3 regions of the Nisaea acidiphila genome follow, and region 2 is predicted to be linked to each of the others. Evidence: predicted binding sites of a transcription regulator. Region 2 holds the regulator's gene; each other region holds the start of a gene.
What was found. The regulator PhoB, encoded in region 2, activates phosphate uptake and scavenging genes when phosphate is short. The targets are predictions, from matches to a motif close to TNTCATAAAACTGTCA.
Positions count from the first base shown of each region.

Region 1: a site for PhoB is predicted at 3,166-3,181, ahead of phnC (phosphonate ABC transporter ATP-binding protein). Genes of this name have one in related genera too.
Region 3: a site for PhoB is predicted at 1,493-1,508, ahead of phnF (phosphonate metabolism transcriptional regulator PhnF). Genes of this name have one in related genera too.

Region 1 covers NZ_CP102480.1:3,380,835-3,386,577, forward strand. The annotation lists gene NUH88_RS15775 (DODA-type extradiol aromatic ring-opening family dioxygenase) at 1-623, opposite strand, end outside; gene NUH88_RS15780 (DoxX family protein) at 634-1,065, opposite strand; gene NUH88_RS15785 (LysR family transcriptional regulator) at 1,189-2,094, shown strand; gene phnD (phosphate/phosphite/phosphonate ABC transporter substrate-binding protein) at 2,229-3,143, shown strand; gene phnC (phosphonate ABC transporter ATP-binding protein) at 3,346-4,203, shown strand; gene phnD (phosphonate ABC transporter substrate-binding protein) at 4,258-5,175, shown strand; gene phnE (phosphonate ABC transporter, permease protein PhnE) at 5,291-5,743, shown strand, end outside.
Region 2 covers NZ_CP102480.1:2,330,065-2,335,807, forward strand. The annotation lists gene pstB (phosphate ABC transporter ATP-binding protein PstB) at 1-715, shown strand, start outside; gene phoU (phosphate signaling complex protein PhoU) at 742-1,455, shown strand; gene phoB (phosphate regulon transcriptional regulator PhoB) at 1,491-2,189, shown strand; gene NUH88_RS10690 (AmpG family muropeptide MFS transporter) at 2,190-3,506, opposite strand; gene NUH88_RS10695 (adenosine kinase) at 3,499-4,491, opposite strand; gene NUH88_RS10700 (EI24 domain-containing protein) at 4,719-5,387, shown strand; gene NUH88_RS10705 (bactofilin family protein) at 5,618-5,743, shown strand, end outside.
Region 3 covers NZ_CP102480.1:4,657,150-4,662,892, reverse strand. The annotation lists gene NUH88_RS21815 (cupin domain-containing protein) at 1-595, opposite strand, end outside; gene phnF (phosphonate metabolism transcriptional regulator PhnF) at 757-1,476, opposite strand; gene phnG (phosphonate C-P lyase system protein PhnG) at 1,653-2,066, shown strand; gene phnH (phosphonate C-P lyase system protein PhnH) at 2,071-2,691, shown strand; gene NUH88_RS21795 (carbon-phosphorus lyase complex subunit) at 2,696-3,814, shown strand; gene NUH88_RS21790 (alpha-D-ribose 1-methylphosphonate 5-phosphate C-P-lyase PhnJ) at 3,824-4,783, shown strand; gene phnK (phosphonate C-P lyase system protein PhnK) at 4,780-5,568, shown strand; gene phnL (phosphonate C-P lyase system protein PhnL) at 5,576-5,743, shown strand, end outside.

The sequences.
Region 1 (5,743 bases), 1.1 Mb from region 2:
GCATCGGGAAAGTGCATGAGATCGTCCCAATCTCCGGACTCAGTGCCGAAGGCGACGAAATCGTCGAACGCGGTCGCCCAGACCGGAGGCGGGGTCCCCTCCGGACCGAGAGCGCGCAGATTGTGCGTGACCGAGCCGGAGCCGACGATCAGAACGCCCTCCGCACGGAGCGGCGCAAGTGCCCGGCCGATCTCGAAATGCTGCCGGGCGGTACCGCCTGCGAGCAGCGAGAGCTGCACGACAGGGATATCGGCTTCCGGAAAGGCCAGCAGCAGCGGCACCCAGGCGCCGTGGTCGAAACCGCGGGCGCCGTCGGCCTCCGCGGCGTAGCCGAGATCGGCGAGCAGTTCGATTGTCCGGCGGCTCAGGCCCGCATCCGTCCTTGCAGGGTAACGGTACTCATAGAGTTCCGCCGGGAAGCCGTAGAAATCGTGCACGGTTTCCGGTGTGCTGGCGGTGGTCAGGGCAAGGCGCGGGCTTTCCCAGTGCGCCGAGATGACAAGGATAGCCTCCGGCCGGCCGACCCGGCTGCCGAGCTCCGCGAGAAAGCGTTTCGCGGGATGCTCCGTCAGCAGCAGGTCGGGCGCGCCGTGCGGCAGGAAAAGGCTGGGTTGCTTGGTCATGTCGCTGAGCCTACTCGCTCGCGCTGGCCGGCGTGAGGGCGAGCAGGCGAGGGGTCTTGACCGCATAGGCACCGTCGCCGAGCAGGGCCTGGACGATCAGGGCCACGGCCCAGAACGCCGGGAATTCCCAGCCGCCGTTCGGGTTGCTGTAGAGCCAGCCGTTGGCCCCGTGCACCAGGAAGATCGCGCCGAGCAGGATTGGCAGGGTGGCAATGGAGACGAGGCGGGTCGCGAAACCGGCGATCAGCGCGGCGCCGCCGCCGATCTCGGCGAGGATGGTGAGATAGGCGAAGATGGCGGGCAGGCCGAGGCTCCCGAAAAAGCCGACTGTGCCGGCTGGCGTGAAGACGAAGAGCTTGAGCGCGCCGTGCGCGATGAAGAGCACGCCGAGGGAGAGACGAAGCAGGAGCGCGGCATAATCCGCATTCGAGGTGTTGGTCATCGGGGCATCCTTTCTGTTTCCGGAGCGGCATCGCGCGCCGTCGATGACTCGAGAATTAATTATGGCGGAAATTAGTTATAAGAGCGTCTTTTATTGAATGATAATAAACATTATGTTGCAAATATGGATTCGATCGAGCAGATGCGCATGTTCGCGGCGGTGGCGGCCACCATGTCCTTTTCCAGGGCGGCGGACCGGCTCGGTACCAGCGCCCAGAATGTCAGCAAGAACATTCGCGCTCTGGAGGACGAACTCGGCGTTCTCTTGCTTCACCGTACGACGCGGGTTGTTACCCTGACGGAAAGCGGACGCGCCTATCTGCCGCGCTGCAACCGTCTCGTGGAGGATTTCGACGAAATTCGCGCCGCCATGCGGGACGAAGGCGGGACGCCGAGCGGCAATCTCGTGGTCACAGCACCGCTGACCTTCGGCGAGGTTCACCTGTTGGGAGCGGTCGAGAAGTTTCTTGCCGCAAACCCGCAGGTCACGCTCGATCTCCGTCTGACCGACCAGCATCTCTCGCTGATCGACGAAGGGATAGACCTCTCGATCCGCATCGGACAATTGCAGGATTCCACCCTGATCTCACGCAAGCTTGGAGAAACACGGCTGATCGCCTGCGCGACACCCGCCTATCTGGACGCCCACGGCACTCCCGCGCATCCGACGGATCTGACGGCCCATCGCTGCATCTTCGATACCAACCGGCGCGCATCCGCGCAGTGGAGCTTCCGCGACGGCGCGGAGGCCCTGAGCGTTCCGGTCAATCATCGGGTCCGGGTCAACGGGGCGTCCGCCGTCCGGCAATTGATCCTCTCCGGTGAGGGGATCGGGATCGTGCCAAGCTACATTGTGGACGGCAATATCCGGGCGGGCGACCTTGTGCCTGTGCTTGAGCGCTACGAAGGAGACCGTTTGCCGATTTCCATCCTCTACCTCGCAAACCGCCACCTCTCCCGCAAGGTGCGTGCTTTCATCGATATTGCCGAGGCCGAAATCCGGGCCTGCCCGGATTGGAACGCGGTCTGACACCGAATCGGGTCGCGACTGCAACCTTACCGTCATCAAACGGTCAATCTAATCCTGTAGAGTCCCGCGACTTAACAGGTGAGCGGCTCCATCTTCAGGGGCCGGGCCAGCTATTGACCGAATTGGATAGAGCGATGCGACAGGCGTTCAAGCGTGCGATGTCTACCGCCGCCGCGCTCGGCGTGGTTGCGGGGCTGATGCTCTCCGGACAGGCTCCGGCCGCGGAAAGTCTGAAGATCGGTATCCTCGGCGGGATGGCCGTCGAAAACGGATTTGAGGCGCAAGAATGCCTGATGCGCGACCTTGCGGACCGGCTGGGGCTGCCGGTGACGGTGAATGCCTTCGCGTCCGGCAAGGCCTTGCATGATGCCTTGATCGCCGGTGAGGTCGATGTCGCTTCGCTTTCGCCACGTGCTTATAGCGCGCTCTGGCGGGCGAGCGCGGCTGCGGTTCAGCCGGTCCTGGCACCGAGCGGTCGGGGCGGCTCCAAAGGCTACCGTGCGGTCGCCCTGTCGCTGCCGCAATCGGACATCACGACGCTCGACGCTCTCAAGGGCAGGGAAATCGGCTTTGCCGATCACAGATCCCTGCCGGGATACTTCGTGCCGTCCGTGGCGCTCGAGCGGGACGGTTTCAAGACCGAGAACGAGGTCCGTACCGTGCAGTTCAGCGGCGGTCATCACGCCAATCTGACCGCGCTGGAAAGCGGCGCGATCGATGCGGCCTTCACTTGGGTGACGGACAGCGGCAAAGCGGCGTCCGATCCGCTGCAGAGCTTCAAGTCCGGGACAGAGGGGTCTCCCTTCGTCGAAGTCTGGCGCTCCTCCCTGATGCCAAACGGTCCGATTGTGCTCCGCAAGGCGCTCGCCGAGGACGTCAAGCAGGTCGTGACTGACCGGATGGCCCATATCGGCGAGACCGCGCCTGATTGCCTCGCCGCTGCTTTCGGGCGCCCGATCACCGGTCTTTTCCCGGTCGACCATGCCGACTACGAGACCTTCATCGAGGCCGATCTCAAGCGGATCTCGCTTTCCGTAGCCAGCAACTGAGCGTCGCCGCCGCCTCTGCGGGCTTCATGAAACTGAAGCAAAAGCGTCACGCAAACGACCCTCTCGATTGATACCAACGCCGAAGTCGGTTCTCGCGCGGTGTGATCTTTCCCTGCCGTTTGTCCGAAATTCCGGCCTCTCACGGGGGCGGCCCCGGAGGGCTTCAGCAAAGCCCCGCACGGCGCGAGATTCAGGAGTGGGCATGATCGAGTTCAAAAACGTTACCAAAGCCTTCGGAAACATGGTCGCGGTCGATTCCGTGACCTTCACGGTCGACAAGCCGCAGATGATCGGAGTGATCGGACGGTCCGGCGCGGGCAAGTCGACCTTCCTCCGTCTCTTCAACCGTCTGACACCCGCGACCTCGGGGCAGATCCTGGTCGAGGGAACGGACGTGCTCAGTCTGAAAGGCAATGCCAAGCGGCGTTGGCAGAAGGACTGCGCGATGATCTTCCAGCAGTTCAATCTGGTTCCGCGCCTCGACGTCGTCACCAATGTGATGCTCGGCCGGCTGAACCAGCACGGCACGCTGCGGTCCATGTTCAAGATCTTCTCGCAGCGCGATATCGACGATGCGCTTGCGGCACTCGACCGGCTCGGTCTTGCCGAGCGGGCGCTACAGCGGGTGGAAACCCTTTCCGGCGGACAGCAGCAGCGCGTCGCCATCGCGCGCGGTCTGATGCAGGAGCCGAAAATCATCCTCGCCGATGAGCCGATCGCCTCGCTGGATCCGCTGAGCGCCGAGGTGGTGATGGGCTCGCTCCGGGAAATCCACGACCGCGACGGCATCACCGTGATGTGCAACCTGCATACACTCGACACGGCGCGCGCCTATTGCGACCGGGTCATCGGCATGGCGCAGGGCAAGGTCGTGTTCGACGGCCCGGCGGACGCGCTGACGCCGGAGGCCGCGCGCGAGATCTACGGCGCCGAAGAGGGCCTCAACGAGTCTGTGACCTCGACCAGCATTTCCAGCGGCGCGCCGGTGCGCGCCAGATCCAATCCCTCAGCGGCGGGCCAGGGGGCCCAGGTTGCTGAGGCGAATGCCGCCACGGCGTGATCCCGGCCGAGAGCTGAGTCCGTGCGGCAAATGCAACCTAGGGAGTTATTAGGGATGAAGTTCGTTCGCAATTTCGCGATGGCGGCTGCCGTCGCCATGACGGCGTTCGGCGCTGCCGACGTCCATGCTGAAGACAAGATCTCCGAGTTCCGCATCGGCGTGCTCGGCGGTGAAAACCAGTCCGACCGTCTGCGCTCCAACGAGTGCGTGCGTTCCAAGGTCGAGGCGCTGCTCGGCGTTCCGACGAAGATCTTCGCGCCGGCCGACTATAACGGCGTCATCGAAGGCCTGATCGGCCGTAACCTCGATATGGCCTGGCTCGGTGCTTCGGGCTACGCCAAGACCTACATCACCGATCCGGAAGCGGTCGAGCCGGTCCTGGTCAAGATCAATGCCGACGGTTCCATGGGGTATCATTCCATCGGTTTCGCCCGCGTCGACAGCAACATCAAGTCGCTCGACGACATGAAGGGCAAGAAGTTCGGCTTCGGCGATCCGAACTCCACCTCCGGCTACCTGATCCCGTCCATTGAAATCCCGGCGGCCGGCTTCCCGATGGAAAGCGGCGACTATTTCGGTGAGGTCGTTTTCACCGGCGGTCACGAGCAGACCATCGTCGCGGTTGCCAACGGCGACATCGACGCCGGCGTGACCTGGGCCGACGGCCTCGGCGAGTGGGAAGAAGGCTACAACAGCGGCGCGCTGCGCAAGGCCGCCGACGCCGGTCTCGTCGACATGACCCAGCTGGTGCAGATCTGGAAGTCCAAGGTCATTCCGGAAGGCCCGGTCGTGCTCCGCAAGGACCTGCCGTCCGACGTCAAGCTGAAGGTTACCGGCCTGATCGCCGGCCTCGCTTCGCTCGATCCGGAATGCGCCTACAGCTTCATGGCCGGTGAAATCAAGGGCATGGCCCCGGTTTCCCACGAGACCTATGAAGTCATCATCGAAGCGCGCAAGCGTAAGATGAAGTAAGGAACGCGCAGGCGTTTCCTCAAACGATACGGTTCGGGACCGCGCCTTTGAGCGCGGTCCCGACCGGATCCCGGGGACAAGGTCTCCGCTCCGTTTCTCAAGCAGGATATTCCCTATGGTCGATGTGATGCGCCAGGACTTGCTCGCGCTCGAAGGCCGCCGCCGGCTCTATACCGGGCTCTCGGTGGTGCTTCTGATCGCCGTCGTGGCCGCGGGTTATCGCGAAGCATCAGCGCTGAATTCCGGCGGATTCCTTCAGGGGCTGCTGAAATTCTTCGACTATCCGTCGCAGATTGTGATGCAGGCTTGGGATCAAGGCTGGGAATTCTGGTCTCTGTTTCCAAAGTTTCTGCCTGCCCTGATCGAGACCATCAATATTGCGGCCGTTGCGACCATCATCGGGGCGGTCTTCGCCACCGTCCTGTCTCTCGCCTCGAGCCGGAACCTTGAGGTCCCGGCAGCGATCATCCCGGTCGTGCGCCGTATCATGGACATCATGCGCGCCTTTCCGGAGCTGATCATTGCTCTTTTCCTGATCTTCGTGCTCGGCGCCAGCCCGGTTCCGGCC
Region 2 (5,743 bases):
CGAAAAGCAGGCGCTGCAGGATGTCGATCTGGAGATCAAGCCGAACGAGGTGACGGCGCTGATCGGCCCCTCGGGCTGCGGCAAGTCGACGTTCCTGCGCTGCCTGAACCGGATGAACGATGTGATCGATATCTGCCGCGTCGAAGGCAAGATCACGCTCGACGACGAGGACATCTACGATAGCGGACTCGATCCGGTGCAGCTGCGCGCCCGGGTCGGCATGGTGTTCCAGAAACCGAATCCGTTCCCGAAATCGATCTACGACAACATCGCCTACGGTCCGCGCATTCACGGCACGGCCTCGAGCAAGGCGGAGATCGACGAGATCGTCGAAACCAGCCTGACCAAGGCCGGCCTGTTCGAGGAAGTGAAGGACCGCCTGCAGGAGCCCGGCACCGGACTATCCGGCGGCCAGCAGCAGCGTCTCTGCATCGCCCGCGCGATCGCGGTCAATCCGGAAGTGATCCTGATGGACGAGCCCTGCTCGGCGCTCGACCCGATCGCGACCGCGAAGATCGAGGAACTGATCGACGAGCTGCGCGAGAACTTCACCATCGTGATCGTCACCCACTCGATGCAGCAGGCCGCGCGCGTGTCCCAGCGCACCGCCTTCTTCCATCTCGGCGAGCTGGTCGAGGTCGGCGACACCGAGCAGATCTTCACCAACCCGACCGACTCCCGGACCCAGGGTTACATCACCGGACGGTTCGGCTGATCGGAACCGACAAAGAAAATTTGCCCATGCCAGTAAACGACCACATCGTCCGCTCTTTCGATGAGGATCTCGAAGCCCTGAAAGCAAAGATCGCCCAGATGGGCGGGCTTGTGGAAGCGCAGTGCGAATCGGCGGTGCGCGCGGTCAATCGCCGGGATCAGACCCTCGCCCAGCGCGTCAAGACGTCGGACGACCAGATCGATGCCCTCGAGGCGGAGATCGAAGCGATGAGCCTGCGCTTGCTCGCGTTGCGCCAACCTCTCGGCGGCGATCTCAGGACCGTGGTGGCAAGTCTCAAGATCGTCAGCGATCTCGAACGAATCGGCGATTACGCTGCGAATATCGGCAAGCGCGCGATCGTGCTGAGCGGTCTGCCTGAGATCCCGCCGGCCAACGGCATCGTGCGCATCGGCGCCCTTGTCCAGTCGCTCATCAAGGACGTTCTGGACGCCTACGCGGACGACAATCTCGAACTCGCCGTCGCCGCCTGGCACCGGGACGAGGATATCGACGAGCTCTATACCAGCCTCTTCCGCGAACTCCTCACCTACATGATGGAGGACCCGCGCAACATCACGGCATCGACTCACCTTCTGTTCATTGCCAAGAACCTGGAACGCATGGGCGATCACGCGACCAACATCGCCGAAACCGTACATTTCCAGGTCAAGGGCACAAAGATGGAAGCGGACCGCCCGAAAGGCGAGGACGCCAGCTATATCGTTGAGATGCCTGAGTAATCGGTAGAATCGAGAGTGGTAATCCGATGAACATGATGAACCCCAAAATCCTCGTGGTAGAGGACGAAGCCCCGATCGTCACGCTGCTGCGCTACAATCTGGAACGCGAAGGTTTCGAGGTCCTGGAAGCCGGCGACGGCGAGGAAGCCATCCTGCTGGCAATGGAAAAGGGCCCGGACCTGATCCTGCTCGACTGGATGCTTCCCCTGCTCTCCGGCGTCGAAGTCTGCCGCCGGCTGCGGCGGACGCCGGAAACCAAAGGCGTTCCGGTGATCATGCTGACGGCGCGCGGCGACGAGGGAGACCGGATCCGCGGACTCAATGCCGGTGCCGACGATTACATCACCAAGCCTTTCAGCCCGAGCGAGCTGATCGCCCGGATCCGTGCCGTGCTGCGCCGGACCCGTCCGGCGAGCGACGCGGAGACACTGCAGTTCGAGGATCTGGAAATGGATCTGGCCGCCCACAAGGTGCGCCGGAACAGCCGCGAGATCCATCTCGGCCCGACCGAGTTCCGCCTGCTGCGCTATTTCCTCGAGCATCCGGGCCGGGTGTTCTCCCGCGAGCAGTTGCTCGACCGGGTCTGGGGACCGGATATCTATGTCGAGCCGCGCACCGTGGATGTGCATATCCGCCGACTGCGCAAGGCGATCAATATCGACACGGAATCGGATCTGATCCGCACCGTGCGGTCCGCGGGCTACGCGCTCGACCGGCCGACCGCGCCGGCCTGATCAGGCTTCGGCCCGCACCACCCCGCCGGAGCGCTCCGGCGGGAACATCCGCATCAGCACCAGAAGCAGGATCAGTCCCGGCACCGCGATCGCCGTCGAGGCCAGGAAGAAACCGATCCAGCCGATATGATCGGTGATCCACCCGCCGCCGGAACTGAGCACCGTACGGCCGAAGGCCATGAAGGACGAGAGCAGCGCGTACTGGGTCGCGGTAAAGGCGACATTGGTCAGGCTCGAGAGATAGGCGACGAAGGCCGCGGTCCCCATGCCGCCGGTGAAATTCTCCACCCCGATGGTCGCCGTCAGCATCCAGATATCGTGTCCGGCCAGAGCCTGTGCGACGAAGATCAGATTTGAAAGCGCCTGCAATACGCCGGAGACAAGCAGGGCTTTCAGCAGACCAAGACGCTTGACCAGCGCCCCTCCGGCGAACAACCCGACAAGCAGCGCCACCAGTCCGAACAGTTTCGTCACCTGGGCGATCTCGGTCTTGCTGAAGCCGAGATCGATATAGAACGGGTTGGTCAGCGTGCCGAGAAAGGCATCGCCGAGCTTATAGAGCAGAATGAAGGCGAGAATCAGGACCGCACCGCGCCGGGTCAGAAACTCCGCGAACGGCTCGTAAACGGCGCTCAGCAGCCACTCGTAGGGCGTCTGAGGCGGCTGGTCCGTCGCCGGACTGTCCCCCGGCTCCGGGCTTGCGAGTGCGCTGAAGACGCCGATCAGGACGAGTGCCGCCATCGAAAGATAGGCGAGGAACCAGCCGGCCTGGTCCGCGACGACGAGCGCGCCCGCACCGGCCGCCAGCATGCCGACCCGGTATCCGAGAGTGTAGGCCGCCGCGCCCGCGCCCTGCTCGTCTTCTCTAAGGGATTCGATCCGGAATGCGTCGACCACGATGTCTTGGCTGGCCGCGCAAAAGCTCACGATGACGGCGAAGAAGGCCATCAGCCACGGGGTCGCCACCGGATCGGTCGCGCCCATCAGGACGATCGCCGTCATCAGGGCGAGCTGGGTCACCAGCAGCCAGGCCCGCCGGCGCCCCAGCATCCGGCCGAGCACGGGCACCGCGAGACGGTCCATCAGCGGCGCCCAGAGGAACTTCAATGTGAACGGCGTGCCGACGAGTGCAAAGACGGCGATGGTTGTCAGATCGACGCCAGACTCCCGCATCCAGGCGCTCAGCGTCGAGAACGACAGGAGCAGCGGCAGGCCGCTGGAAAAACCGAGCAGGAGCACGACGAGGACGCGCCGCTTCAGATAGAGAGCGGCCGTCTCCGCCAGCCAGCCGCGCAAGCCGGCCGCCGCGTCAGCCAAGCCGCGCCGCCAGAAGCTCTTTCAGGTCGGCCTCGGGACGGGCGCCGTAATGCGAGATCACCTCGGCGGCGGCGACGCTGCCGGCCCGGCCCCAGTCGGCCGGCGCCATATCCTGGGTATAACCGTAGAGGAAGCCCGCCGCGTAGAGATCGCCGGCGCCCGTGGTATCGACTACCTGTTCCACCGGATCCGCATCGATCACATGAACCTCGTCCTTGTGCAGCACAAGGGAACCCTTGGGACCGCGCGTCACGCCGGCGGACTCGCAGCTCCAGCGCAGCTTCTGCAGCGCATCGTCGAAATCCTCGGTCTGGTAGAGCGACAGCAGCTCCTGCTCGTTGGCGAACAGGATGTCGATATGGTGGTCGACCAGTTCCATGAAGGCGTCGCGGTGCCGGTCGACGCAGAACGGGTCCGAGAGGGTCAGAGAGACCTTGCCGCCGCTCGCATGGGTCTGCTTCGCGGCCTCGACAAAGGCTTTCTTCGCTTCCGGCGGATCGAACAGGTAGCCTTCGAGATAGACCACCTTGCTGGCGGCGATCCTGTCCTTGTCGATATCCTGCGGGCCGAGCTGCACGCAGGCGCCGAGGAAGGTGTTCATGCTGCGCTGCGCGTCCGGCGTCACCAGGATGAGGCTGCGCGCGGTCGGCGGACCGTCGAGGGTCGGCGGGGTCTCGAAGCTGACGCCCATCGCCGTGATGTCGTGCCGGAAGACCTTGCCGAGCGTGTCGTCATGGACCTTGCCGATATAGGCGGTGGCGCCGCCCAGGGCTGCGATCCCGGCGGCGGTGTTCCCTGCCGATCCGCCGGACATCTCGATCCCGGGGCCCATCTTGCCGTAGAGCGTCTCCGCGCGATCCGCGTCGATCAGGTTCATTGCGCCTTTCTCGATGCCGTTCTCTGTAAGAAACGCGTCATCGGCACGAGTGATGACGTCGACAATGGCGTTTCCGATGCAGGTAACGTCGAGGGACTTGGCTGACATGCGCGGGCGGCTCCCGAAAGCAGGGTGAGGGACTGGATCGCGGAACTTCCGTCCGCCTGAATTCGGCCGACAAGGTACTGGAGCGACGATGGCATTGGAAGACGCTTCACCCGAGAAGCCTTGTACTCACCAGGGCACTGTGCTCTTAGAGGCACGAAATGCTTGGTCCCCGCGCACGCAACCCCATCTATTCCGTCGCGGTTCGGACAGAAGAGAAGAGAGGATCGATGTTTTCAGCCCTGACGGCCACTCTCGGCCAGCTATCCGATCCACGCTTGCGCAATCCCATAATCCTCAGCGTCATCGGCTCGCTCGCGACCATCTTTCTGTTAGGCGCGGCGGTCTGGTTCGTGCTCGACTTCTTCGCCTTTTTCGGCGGCTGGCTCGACGAACTCGCGGCCTGGGTCGCGAGCCTGATCGTCGTCATCCTAGGCCTTGTTTTTTTCCCCGGTGCGTCAAACGCGATATCGAGCCTGTTCCTCGACTCCGTCTCCGGCGCGGTCGAAGCCAAACATTACCCGACGCTTGGCCCGGCACGGCCGCAACCGCTGAGCGAGGCCATCCTTGAGGGCCTGCGCTTCCTCGCGATCACCGTTGCCGTCAACATTTTGTTGCTGCCCGTCTATCTCCTCGTACCGGGGCTCAATATCGTCATCTTCTATGGGGCAAACGGCTATCTGCTCGGCCGAGAATTCTTCGAGATGGTGGCGATGCGGCGGATGGAACCGGCGGAGGCGAAAGCACTCCGAAAACGCAAATCCGGCGCCGTCTTCATCAGCGGCGTATTGATCGCGGCGATCATGACCATCCCGATCCTCAACCTTGCCGGACCGGTTATTGCGACCGCTTTTATGCTCCATCGTTTCGAATACTTGCGGAACGACATGAAGAAATGATAATAAACCATTGAGTATTAAGGTCGATGACCTGAAATTCCTGCAAAAACATATGAGTTGACGATCAGATGTTTCGGCGTAAAAAATCCGGCTCCGAGGCTACGACCGGCAGCAGCGGAGCAACCAATCCCGGCGCGAACGCAGCTATGCCTCGCGCGGAGGACCGCTTGGAACCGGCGGCGCCGTCCTTCACAGGGGTCAAAGCAGACAAGCCGGACGGGGAGTCCATCATGCAGCCGAGCAAACCTTCCTCATCCGGTTTCGTCCCGGAAATCCCGCGCAGGACCCTCGATCTGCCTGGCGCGCAAAGCCGGCGGGCCGCAGCGCCGCGCGGCGGCGAAGCCAAGAAACTGACC
Region 3 (5,743 bases), 2.3 Mb from region 2:
CGTTCAGATAGCGGATCGAGCTTTTGCCCTTCAGATCCTTGGGCAGCAGGAGCACGCGGATGAAGGTCGTGCATTCCTCGGTGCAGGCATTGGCCCAGACCGCCTCGCCGCCCGGTTCGAACCAGGCGTCGCCGGGGTAATAATCCTGCGACTTGGTGTCCGTCGAGAGCGTCAGCTTTCCGTTCCGCATGCAGCGGATGCCCGGACCGATATGGGTGTGAGGGACTGCCGTGCCGCCGGTCGGAAACAGGACGCTGTCGCAGCGGATCAGCCAGTCCTCAAGCTTCTCGACATTCGGCACCGGGTTGCCCACCACGAGTTCGCTGCGGATCCCCTCGCCGAGATCGAGATCGGGATCTGCAGCGGATTCGCCGACTTCCCAGCGCCAGAGTTCTCCGCCTTCCGTTCCGGCCCGCAGCGCATAGCCCGTACGCATGTACAGAGCCTCGTCTGGCCTCAATGCGGCTCCCCCCTCGAAAGCGAGGTCGCCGGAATTGCAATACAGAATCCGGAACGCGTCAGGCAGGCTCTTGGACACGGCATGTGGAGAGAAAACGTCTTTGACGAGACGCAATACGTAGGTGGATGTCGCCATCGGTCCCATCGGCAGGTCTGCTGCCCGCCTCCCTTGAATCGTCCCGCTTCACGCGGGTTACAAAGACGCTACTACCTCGCCCGTGGCGCTTCCGAGGTCAAGGATCGCTTTGCGATCAGTTTCTTTCGAATCCGTGACGAACAATCGTTCCAGCAAAGGAATCAGCTCTCGAACACGAGCTGGAAACGATCCGCCGCATATCTTGCAAGTCCATACTCGATCGGCGCGCCGTCTGGCGTGACGTTGATGGACTCGACCATAAGGACCGGGCGGTTGCGCGGTTGCTGAAGGCATTCGGCGTCCTGGGCATCGGGCATCGACGCCGTCACTCGCGTGACCTTTCGGGTATATTCCCCATGGCCAAGGTGGGTCAGGGTCCGGGTGATCGAGTCCAGCTCTTCGTAAATCCCCGCGAAACCTGGCACACGGGATGCCGGAAAATAATGACTCCCGACCGAGATCGGCCGACCGTCGACCTCGCCGATCCGGTCAAGCCGGATAAGCTCGCTTCCTTCCGGCAATTCGAGCTGTTTCAGGATCGATGGATCCCCTTCCACGGTCTCGACCAACAGGGTTCGCCCACCCGGTGTTCTTTTTTGGCGCAGGACGTTATCCGAAAACCGGGTCTTCTTCGCGACGAGATAGTCCAGGACATGCTCCTGAACGAAACTCCCCCGTCCCTGCTCGACCCGGATCACTCCGTCCTCGGCAAGCTCAGCGACCGCTCGTCGCAAGGTATGCCGGTTCACCCCGTAACGTTCCGACAGCTCGGCTTCCGTCGGCAATTTGCTTCCCGGGGCGAATTGGCCCGAGCGGATGGCGTTTGAAATGTCGGTCGCAATCTGGCGCCACAAAGCCTGACCACTTTTTCGTTCGATCACGCGGCACTCCCCCGAGAGTCATCAAAATTTCACCGGCCGTGCCATTGCGCGGACCGACCGGGAGGTCTATAACATTAAAAGATATAGACATCTAGACAAATATTCGATTTGTCGAACGAGAGGCCCAGATGGACAGGCAGCCCCCCGCCACCCCGACAGCACCCCGCAAGCGATGGATGTCAATCCTCGCAAAAGCTTCCTATGACGACTTGAACAGCCTCTGGCAGAACCTGCCCGATAAGCCCGAATGGAGCCGCATCCGCGCGCCCGAAATCGGCATGGTGATGGTTCGGGGACGCATGGGCGGAACCGGCAACCGGTTTAACGCGGGCGAAATGACCGTGACGCGCTGCACGGTCGGGCTGAAATCCGGGGTTATCGGACACGGCTATGTTTCCGGACGCAACAAGGACCATGCGGAAATCGCCGCAGTAATAGATGCACTGATGCAGCACGAGGAGCGAGCAGAGACCGTCGAGCACTCCATCATCAAACCGCTCGAACTCCGCCACCAGCAAAGCCGGCTCGCAGAAAGCCGAAAGGCGGCAGCGACCAAGGTCGAGTTCTTCACTGTCGCGCGGGAGAACTGACCCAATGCCGAACGCAAACCTTTCCCAGCCCACCGCACTCACACCCGGGTTCCCCGATGTCGTCGCGGACTCTCAGAACGTCTTTCGCCGGCTCCTCGAAGCCATGTCGCGGCCCGGCAAGCCACAGACAATTGAAATTGACATAGACGGGCCGGCTACCCTGGATCTCGCGGCAACGGCCATTGCCCTCGCTCTCGTGGACTACGAGACGCCGCTCTACCTCTCGCCCGCGCTCTCTACCGAAGCATCTCGGGCCTATTTGAAATTCCATTGCGGCACGCAGATCACAACCGAGAGCAAGGACGCGACTTTCGCCATCCTCGACGGCGCGCCCGACGACCTCTCGGCCTTCAATTCAGGTACCGACGAGTATCCGGAAAACGGCGCGACACTGCTCATCCAGATTGAAACCATCTCGGACGACGGCCCCCTCGTCCTGACCGGCCCGGGCATCAAGGATCAGGCTCGTCTCGGCCTTTCCGACGTCCCGGACAGTTTCTGGGCGGCACGGGAGGCAAAGCAGCGCTACTTCCCGCGCGGCATCGACCTCGTCTTCGTTTCCGGTGCCTCCATGGTCGCGATCCCGCGCACCACGACCGTCAGCCTCACGGCAGGAAAGGAATAGTGCCATGTATGTAGCTGTCAAAGGCGGCGACAAGGCCATCGAGAACTCGCTGCACTATCTTGCCGACGTCCGCCGTGGCGACCGGCGCGTTCCCGAACTCACGATCGCGCAGATCCGCGAACAGCTGCCTCTGGCCGTCGACCGCGTGATGACCGAGGGCTCGCTCTATGACCCCGATCTGGCGGCCCTCGCCGTCAAGCAGGCCAATGGCGACATCCAAGAAGCCGTGTTCCTACTCCGCGCCTACAGAACCACCCTGCCCCGCTTCGGAGCGTCTTTACCGATAGACACTGGAAAAATGCACATCCGACGACGCATCTCCGCGACCTACAAGGATCTGCCGGGTGGCCAGATCCTCGGCCCGAGCTTCGACTACACGCATCGCCTGCTCGACTTCACTCTTGCCGCGAACGGCGAAACCGGCGAGGCGCCGAAAGCCGACGAACCGGTAGCCGACGGCATGCCGCGGGTCGCGGATATCCTGGACCACGAAGGCCTGATAGAGCTTGAGATCCCGGACGACGAGGATGCGCCGGTTTCCGACCTGACCCGGGAATCGATGTCGTTCCCCGCCGATCGAGCGACGCGGCTTCAGAACCTCGCCCGCGGCGACGAAGGCTTCCTTCTTGCGCTCGGATATTCGACCCAGCGCGGCTTCGGCAACAATCACCCCTTCGCCGGCGAAATACGCATGGGCGAGCTGGCCGTCTCGTTTGTCCCTGAAGAACTCGGCTTCGAGATCGAAATCGGCGAGATCACCGTTACCGAATGCCAGATGGTGAATCAGTTCAAGGGCTCAGCGAAGGTTCCTCCGCAGTTTACCCGAGGCTATGGGCTGACCTTCGGCCATTGCGAACGCAAGGCCATGTCCATGGCTCTGGTGGATCGGGCACTCCGGGCACGCGAGTTCGGCGAGGAGATCACGGCGCCGGCGCAGGACGAGGAATTCGTGCTCTATCACTCCGACAATGTCGAGGCCTCCGGCTTCGTCCAGCACCTGAAGCTTCCCCACTATGTCGATTTCCAGGGCGAACTGGTGACGGTCCGGGAGCTCAGGGCCGAAATAGAAGCGAGCGAAAACCATAACCAAAGCGAAGACGACGAACTGGCCGCGGCCGAGTAGGACGACAACATGAGCACCACTCAAGAAAATCAGCCCTGGCAGGCGCCCGAACACGACAAGCCGGTCGCGCAGGTCGAGGGATACAACTTCGCCTACCTTGACGAACAGACGAAGCGGATGATCCGCCGCGCCATTCTGAAAGGCGTCGCGATCCCGGGATATCAGGTTCCGTTCGGCAGCCGGGAAATGCCGCTGCCCTATGGCTGGGGCACCGGCGGCATGCAGGTGACGGCGGCGGTGATCGGAGAGGACGACACCCTGAAGGTCATCGACCAGGGAGCCGACGACACCACCAACGCGGTGAACATCCGCCGCTTCTTCGCCAAGACCGCCGGCGTCGAGACGACGGAAAAGACCTCGGACGCGACTGTCATCCAGACCCGGCACCGGATCCCGGAGAAGCCGCTGACCGAGGAACAAATCCTGGTCTATCAGGTGCCGATCCCGGAACCGCTCCGCTGGGTCGAACCGCGCGAGACCGAGACGCGCAAGATGCATGCGCTCGAGGAATATGGCGTCATGCATGTCAGCCTTTACGAGAGCATTGCGCGGTACGGCCGCATCACCACGGCCTACAATTACCCGGTGCTGGTCAACGGCCGCTACATCATGGCTCCGAGCCCGATCCCGAAATTCGACAATCCGAAAATGCACCAGATGGCCGCGCTCCAGCTCTTTGGCGCCGGTCGCGAGAAGCGGATCTATGCCGTCCCGCCCTATACGGACGTGAAAAGCCTCGATTTCGAGGATCATCCGTTCACCATCCAGTCCTGGGACGACACCTGCGCGCTCTGTGGCGCGGATGACAGCTATCTCGACGAGGTCATCACCGACGATGCGGGCGGCAAGATGTTTGTCTGCTCGGACAGCGATTACTGTGCCGAACGGCGCGAAGCCGGCCATGTCGGCCACCTGGGCGTGACGCCTGAAAAGTCCGGCGAAGATGAAATCAAGGGAGCGGCAGAATGACGGCGCGGCGAGATAACGGCCCCCTCCTCGAAGTTGAAGGCGTCACCCAGAAATACGGCCAGAATATCGGCTGTGAGGACGTCCATTTCTCGCTCTATCCCGGCGAAGTGCTCGGCATCGTGGGCGAGTCCGGCTCCGGAAAATCCACCCTGCTCCGCTGCGCCTCAGGGCTGATGCAGCCGACAGGCGGCACTGTCCGCTTCAATACCCGGGTGGACGGCCTGCAGGATATCTATGCGCTCTCGGAAGCCGAGCGCCGCATGCTGATGCGGACCGATTGGGGCATCATCTATCAAAGCGCCCGTGACGGTCTGCGCATGAACGTTTCGGCAGGCGCAAACGTCGGCGAACGCTTGATGGCGGTCGGCGACCGAAACTATGCGTCGATCCGAGAGACTTCGTGCGAGTGGCTGGAAAAGGTCGAGATGGATCTCGGACGGATGGACGATCTGCCCCGGACCTTCTCAGGCGGCATGCAGCAGCGCCTGCAAATCGCCCGGAACCTCGTAACCAAGCCGCGTCTCGTCTTCATGGACGAGCCGACCAGCGGACTAGACGTCTCGGTACAGGCACGCCTTCTAGACCTGGTGCGCGGCCTTGTCCGCCAGCTCGGCATCGCCTGCATCATCGTCACCCACGATCTCGGCGTCGTCCGCCTGCTGTCCGACCGGCTGATGGTGATGCGCAAGGGACGGGTCGTCGAGCAAGGCCTTACGGACCAGGTCCTCGACGATCCGCAGCATGCCTATACCCAGCTCCTTGTCTCCTCGATCCTGCCCGTGTGAGCCCGATATGACCGACACTTCCAACGAAATGATTCATGTCGAAAACCTGGTGAAGAGCTTCACGCTGCACAATCAGGGCGGCGTCACGCTTACGGTGCTCGAGAATGTCTCCTTCTCTGTCGAACGCGGCGAATGCATCATTCTCGCCGGTCCGTCCGGCTCCGGGAAATCCACC